Regions from separate parts of the Streptomyces sp. HUAS 31 genome, predicted to be linked through region 2. Evidence: predicted binding sites of a transcription regulator. Region 2 holds the regulator's gene; the other holds the start of a gene.

Region 1 (3,202 bases), 1.3 Mb from region 2:
TTCCAGAATCTCGGTGCGAGGGTCGGCGACGGCGCGGGCGGAGAAGTCCGCCAAGGGGCCGTCGAGATGCCAGCCGATAATCGCGCTCTCGCGCTCGACGACGGCGATCCGTCCCGGGCGGCGATCGGCGGCGGCGTGTGCGAGCGAGAAGCCGACGCCGAGTCCGCCGATCAGCAGGTGCGGTGCCGGCCGTCCGTCCAGCGCGTCGAGTGCGGCGTCGACCAGCAGCCGCTCCGAACGGCCGTCGGAAGTGTCCATGAGGAAGCAGCCGTTGGCGATGATCTGAAGCAGTTCGCCGTGCCGCCGCAGCACGATCTCGCCGTGCGGGCCCTCGCGGCGATCCAGGACTTCGGGGATGTCGTACGAAGTGGGCATCCGGCCATCCTCGCAGCTCAACTCGGGCCGCCCCAGAGAAATACCGCAGCGGGCGGGCCCGACCGCAGCGGAACACGGGGGCCTCGGGCGACCTCGGGGAGTACCGCGGGGCGCTCCGGGTTGACGCGGACCATGGGCGTGCGGGGGAGGGAGCCTCGACCTGCTCGGCGCCGGGGCGGTTCCGGTGGCGTGCGTCTGTGCGGGCGCGTCTGGTGAGGACGCGAGAGTTTCTTGAGAGGTTGCTGAGAATCGGCTGTCGTGTGGCGAGGGTCACAGACATGGGGGGCGAGGCGGGCCAACGCTGAGGGGAAACGGAAGGAGCGCCTCAGCGTGGAACGGACTGTGGCGGCGGGTGCGACGGGGCCGGCCCCGGAGCGGGCTCCTTCGAGTGAGGCCGGCCGTACCGGTGACGCGGTTCTTCCCGATGTGGCGGGGCTGCTCGACGGGATGCCGCAGCAGCGGGTGCCGGTGGGTGCGTCCGCCGTGTCCTCCCCGGCGCCGGGCCTTGCAGGGGCCGGCGCGGGCGTACGTGAGATCGCGGCGCCGCGGGCCGGAATCCTCGCCCTCCGCCCCTGGCGTCTGCTCCCCACCCCCACCGGTACACCGTTCACCTTCGCCTACGCCGTCGTCCTGACGGCGACCTCACTGATAGCCGCGTACGCCGACCCCGCCCTGGTCCACGCCCTCCACCAGGGCTCCAGCACCGACGTGGCGCACCTCGTGCACACGCCCCTGACGGTGCTGCTCGCCAGTGGGCTCTGGACAGCCGGCGGGATCGTGACGCCGTACACGATCTGCTTCCTGCTGGTGCTCACCGCGCTGGAGCGGCGCATCGGCGGTGCCCGCACGGCCGTCGTCTTCCTGCTCGGGCACGTCCTGGCCACCCTCGTGACCGAGGTGCCGGTCGGGCTCGCGGTGCTCGCCGGGCACCTTCCCGACAGCTCGCTGCACCGCCTCGACTACGGCGTCAGCTTCGGCGTCGCGACGAGCATCGGTGCGCTGACCGGGCTGCTCAGGCCGTGGCTGCGGTGGCCGGTGCTGGCGCTGTTCGGCGCGCTGCTGGTCCAGGACCTGCTCGGCCTCACCGATCCGCTGACCAACTGGGGGCATCTGATCGCCCTGGTCATCGGGGTCGGGCTGTGGCCGCTCGTGCGGCGCTGGCGCGCGGCCTCCGCGCACTGACCCTTCCGCATCCCGCACGCTCTGGTTCTTCCGCAGCCTCCACGCGCCGGCCCGTCCGGGTGTCCGGAAGCTCTGGGCCCTGTCGGGCGTTCACCTACAAAAGCCGAGGTCACGGCCTGTGCAGTAGCTGATCGCTCACAGCGAACGGAGGCCGGGGAACATTCGAGCCGCCCCAAGCATTGAGTCGGCATAACTCAACTTGACTGCCGAAGGGGAGATCATGGCTTCGACGTCCACTTCGCTCACCCTGCCCGTGCTGCCGCTCGACGACGAGGTAGTGCTGCCCGGAATGGTGGTCCCTCTGGACTTGAACGACGCCGATGTACGCGCCGCGGTGGAGGCCGCCCAGGCCGCCGCCCGCTCCACACCCGGAAAGCCCCGGGTGCTGCTGGTGCCACGCATCGACGGGACGTACCCGGGCACCGGTGTGCTCGGAACCGTCGAACAGGTCGGCCGGCTGGCCGACGGCGACCCGGGCGCCCTGATCCGCGGTCGTGGCAGGGTGCGCATCGGCGCCGGGACGAACGGACCGGGTGCCGCCCTGTGGGTCGAGGGGACGCGCATCGACGAGAGCGTGCCCGAGCCGCTGCCCGGACAGGTCGGCGAACTGGTGAAGGAGTACAAGGCCCTCGCCACCGCCTGGCTGCGCAAGCGCGGCGCCTGGCAGGTGGTGGACCGTGTGCAGGCCATCGACGACGTCTCCCAGCTCGCCGACAACTCCGGCTACTCGCCGTTCCTGACCACCGAGCAGAAGATCGAGCTGCTGGAGACCGCCGACCCGGTCGCCCGCCTCAAGCTCGCCACCCAGCAGTTGCGCGACCACCTCGCCGAGCAGGACGTCGCCGAGACCATCGCCAAGGACGTCCAGGAGGGCGTCGACAAGCAGCAGCGCGAGTTCCTGCTGCGCCGCCAGCTCGAAGCGGTCCGCAAGGAGCTGCGCGAGCTCAACGGCGAACAGGACGGCGAGGAGTCCGACGACTACCGCGCCCGCGTGGAGGCCGCCGACCTGCCGGAGAACGTCCGCGAGGCGGCGCTCAAGGAGGTCGACAAGCTGGAGCGGTCCAGCGACCAGTCCCCCGAGGGCTCCTGGATCCGCACTTGGCTGGACACCGTCCTCGAACTGCCGTGGAACGAACGGACCGAGGACGCCTACGACATCCAGGGCGCCAAGGGCGTGCTGGACGCCGAGCACGCCGGCCTGGAGGACGTGAAGGAGCGGATCACCGAGTACCTGGCGGTGCGCAAGCGGCGCAGCGACCGCGGCCTGGGTGTCGTCGGCGGCCGGCGCGGCGGTGCCGTGCTGGCGCTGGTCGGCCCGCCCGGCGTCGGCAAGACCTCGCTCGGCGAGTCCGTCGCGCACGCGATGGGACGCAAGTTCGTCCGGGTCGCCCTCGGCGGCGTCCGGGACGAGGCGGAGATCCGCGGCCACCGGCGTACGTACGTCGGCGCGCTGCCCGGCCGGATCGTCCGGGCCGTCAAGGAGGCCGGTTCGATGAACCCGGTGGTCCTCCTCGACGAGATCGACAAGGTGGGCTCCGACTTCCGCGGCGACCCCGCGGCGGCCCTCCTGGAGGTCCTGGACCCGGCCCAGAACCACACGTTCCGCGACCACTACCTGGAAGTCGAACTCGACCTGAGCGACGTG
Region 2 (3,202 bases):
TACCGCCGCCTCAAGGGCGCCTCCTTCGGCAGCGCGCCCCTCGCGACGACCACCTCCACCACGTACACCGACGCCACCCTCCCGCTGACCGGCGACACGTACTACTACGAGGTCCGCGCCTACGACAAGGCGGGCAACTCCTCGTCGGGTACGACCGACCAGGCCGTGGCCACGGTCGACCGGACGGCCCCGGTGCGGGTCGAGACCGTGTCGGCGCTGGGGACGACGGCGGGCAACGCCCTCACATGGAAGGCCTCGACGTCGAAGGACGTGCACCACTACCTGGTGTGGGGCGCGGAGGGCGGCCAGTCGGACATGGACGGCCCGCAGATCGTCCTCGGCACGTCCTGGACGGACTCCGTGGCACCCGCGGGCCTCGCCTACAACTACGAGGTGGTGGCCGTCGACGCCGCCGGGAACACCGCCCCGGTCTCCGACTCCGCGGTCGTCACCCGCCCCGTGGCATCGGCCGTCGCCGCCCCCACGGGTCTCACCGGCACAGCCGCCGACGCCTCCACGAAGGTGGCGTGGACCGCGGCCGAGGACGCCGGGGTCACCGGCTACCGCGTCTACCGCCGCACCACCCCCACCGGCGCCTGGAGCCTCCTGAGCACCACGTCCGGCACGTCGTACGCCGACACCTCCGCCCCGAAGGGCAAGGCGTACTACTACGTGGCCTCCGCCGACGCCCAGGACGCCGACTCCGCGCCCTCCGCGGAGACCACGGTCGACCGCCTGACACCGGCCACCGCGAGCGGACCGGCCGCGCCGAAGCTGACCCTCGTCACCGCGGGCATACCGGCGCGCAGTCCGATCCAGGTCACGGCTGCCCCCGGCGCGGGCGACGAGGCACGCGTCCTGAAGGGCTACTCCTGGGAGATCTCGGGCGCCTGCGGCAGCAGCGGCACCCGGTTCTCCACCACGGGGTCCCTCTCCTGGACTGCCCCCTACAACGGCCCCTGCATCGCCGAGGTGTACGCCGTGGACGCGTACGGCCGCCAGGGCACACAGAGCACCTCGCTGGAGTTCTTCGTCGGCCGCTGACGGTCGGCCACCGACCGCACAGGAAAGGGGCCCGGAGAATTCTCCGGGCCCCTTTTCCGTGCGCGGCCGTCTAGTCCTTCGGCTTCTTCGGGCGCCAGACCACCAACGCGCTGGTCTGCTGCACCTCCTGGTACGGGACCAGGTCGCGGCGGTACGACGCGTGTACCGCCGCCTCGCGCTGCTGCATCGCCGCCGCCGCGCCCTCCAGGGCGGACTGGAGTTCCGCCACCCGGGACTGGAGCGCGGCGACCTGGTTCTCCAGTTCGATGATGCGCTTGATGCCGGCCAGGTTGATGCCCTCGTCCTGCGACAACGCCTGCACCTGGCGGAGCAGTTCGATGTCGCGGGCCGAGTAGCGGCGGCCGCGGCCGGCCGTGCGGTCCGGGGACACCAGGCCCAGACGGTCGTACTGGCGCAGTGTCTGCGGGTGCAGGCCGGAGAGCTGGGCCGCCACCGAGATGACGTAGACCGGGGTTTCCTCGGTCAGTTCGTAAGGCCCGCGAAAATTGTCACCGCGTCGACGACCGTCCATCTCCGTCATGCTCCCTTCGCGGCCTGGAACAGCTCCGCCCGCGGGTCCTCGCCCGCGGTGGCCTCGCGATACGCCTCAAGCGCGTCACGAGCCTTCCCCGAAAGGTCCTTCGGGACACTCACCTCGACGGTGACCAGCAGGTCTCCGCGGGTGCCGTCCTTGCGGACCGCGCCCTTGCCCCGCGCCCGCATGGTGCGGCCGTTGGGCGTGCCGGGCGGCAGCTTCAGGGTGACCGGCGGTCCGCCCAGGGTGGGAACCCTGACCTCGCCGCCGAGGGCCGCCTCCGTGAACGTCACGGGGACGGTCACCGTGAGGTTGTCCTCCTTGCGGCCGAACACCGGGTGGGCGTCGACGTGCACGGTGACGTACAGATCGCCGGCCGGGCCGCCACGCTCGCCCGGCGCGCCCTTGCCGCGCAGCCGGATGCGCTGACCGTCCGACACCCCGGCGGGGATGCGGACCTGCATGGTCCTCGACGACTTCGCCCGGCCGCTGCCCTTGCACTCCATGCACGGGTGCTCGGCGATCAGGCCGCGCCCCTTGCAGTCCGGGCAGGGGTCGGTCAGCGAGAAGCCGCCGCCCGAACCCCGGGCCACCTGGCCGGTGCCGACGCAGGTCGGGCACACCCTGGGCGTGCCGTTCTTGTCGCCGGTGCCCGCGCACGCCTTGCACGGCGACTGCGAGGACATCCGCAGCGGGACCGTCGCACCCTCGATCGCCTCGGTGAAGCTGAGGCTGACCTCGGTGTCGATGTCCTGGCCGCGCCGGGGCTGAGTACGGGTGGTGCCCGCACCGCCGCGGTTGAACAGGCCCCCGAAGACGTCACCGAGTCCGCCGCCGAAGCCGCCGGCTCCTTGCTGGCTCCCGCCCTGCGCATTGCCTCCGAAGAGGTCGCCCAGGTCGAAGTTGAAGGAACCGCCGCCCGCGCCGCCCGGCCCCGGACGGAAGCCGCCGTTGCCGAAGAGGGCGCGTGCCTCGTCGTACTCCTTGCGCTTCTTGGGGTCGCCGAGGATGTCGTTCGCCTCGGAGATCTCCTTGAAACGCTCCTCCGCCTTGGCGTTGCCCTTGTTGGCGTCCGGGTGGAACTCGCGGGCGAGCTTCCGGTACGCCTTCTTGATCTCGGCCTCGGTGGCGTCCTTGGGGACGCCGAGGACCTTGTAGTAGTCCTTCTCGATGAAGTCCTTGGTGCTCATCCCCGACGTCCCTCCTTCCCCATCGTGTCTGAAACGTCAGCCCTCGTCCGGGCCACCGCTCTCCTTGTCGTCGGCCGCCTCGGCGGCAGACTCGTCCTTGACGGTCTGCGCGCCCGGCTGGGGCTCGGCGACGGCCACCCGCGCGGGGCGGATGGTGCGCTCGCCGATGCGATACCCCGGCTGGAGGATCGCGACGCAGGTCGTCTCGGTGACGTCCGGCGCGTAGGAGTGCATCAGCGCCTCGTGGATCGTCGGGTCGAAGGGCTCGCCCTCCTTGCCGAACTGCTGGAGGCCCATCTTGGCCGCGACGGTCTCCAGCGACTCCGCGACGGACTTGAACCCGCCGACGAGCTCGCCGTGTTCCCGTGCGCGGCCGATGTCGTCGAGCACGGGCAGGAGCTCGGTCAGGAGGCTCGCGACGGCGATCTCCTTG

The links. The regulator HspR, encoded in region 2, represses chaperone genes until heat shock. The targets are predictions, from matches to a motif close to TTGAGNNNNNNNNNCTCAA.
Region 1: the regulator HspR is predicted to act here: its motif matches at 1,737-1,755, upstream of lon (endopeptidase La).

Annotation. Positions count from the first base shown of each region.
Region 1 is NZ_CP116353.1:6,410,709-6,413,910, forward strand. It holds gene PGH47_RS28700 (spermidine synthase) at 1-375, opposite strand, end outside; gene PGH47_RS28705 (rhomboid-like protein) at 706-1,557, shown strand; gene lon (endopeptidase La) at 1,778-3,202, shown strand, end outside.
Region 2 is NZ_CP116353.1:5,145,542-5,148,743, reverse strand. It holds gene PGH47_RS22955 (fibronectin type III domain-containing protein) at 1-1,044, shown strand, start outside; gene PGH47_RS22950 (heat shock protein transcriptional repressor HspR) at 1,115-1,576, opposite strand; gene dnaJ (molecular chaperone DnaJ) at 1,582-2,769, opposite strand; gene grpE (nucleotide exchange factor GrpE) at 2,806-3,202, opposite strand, start outside.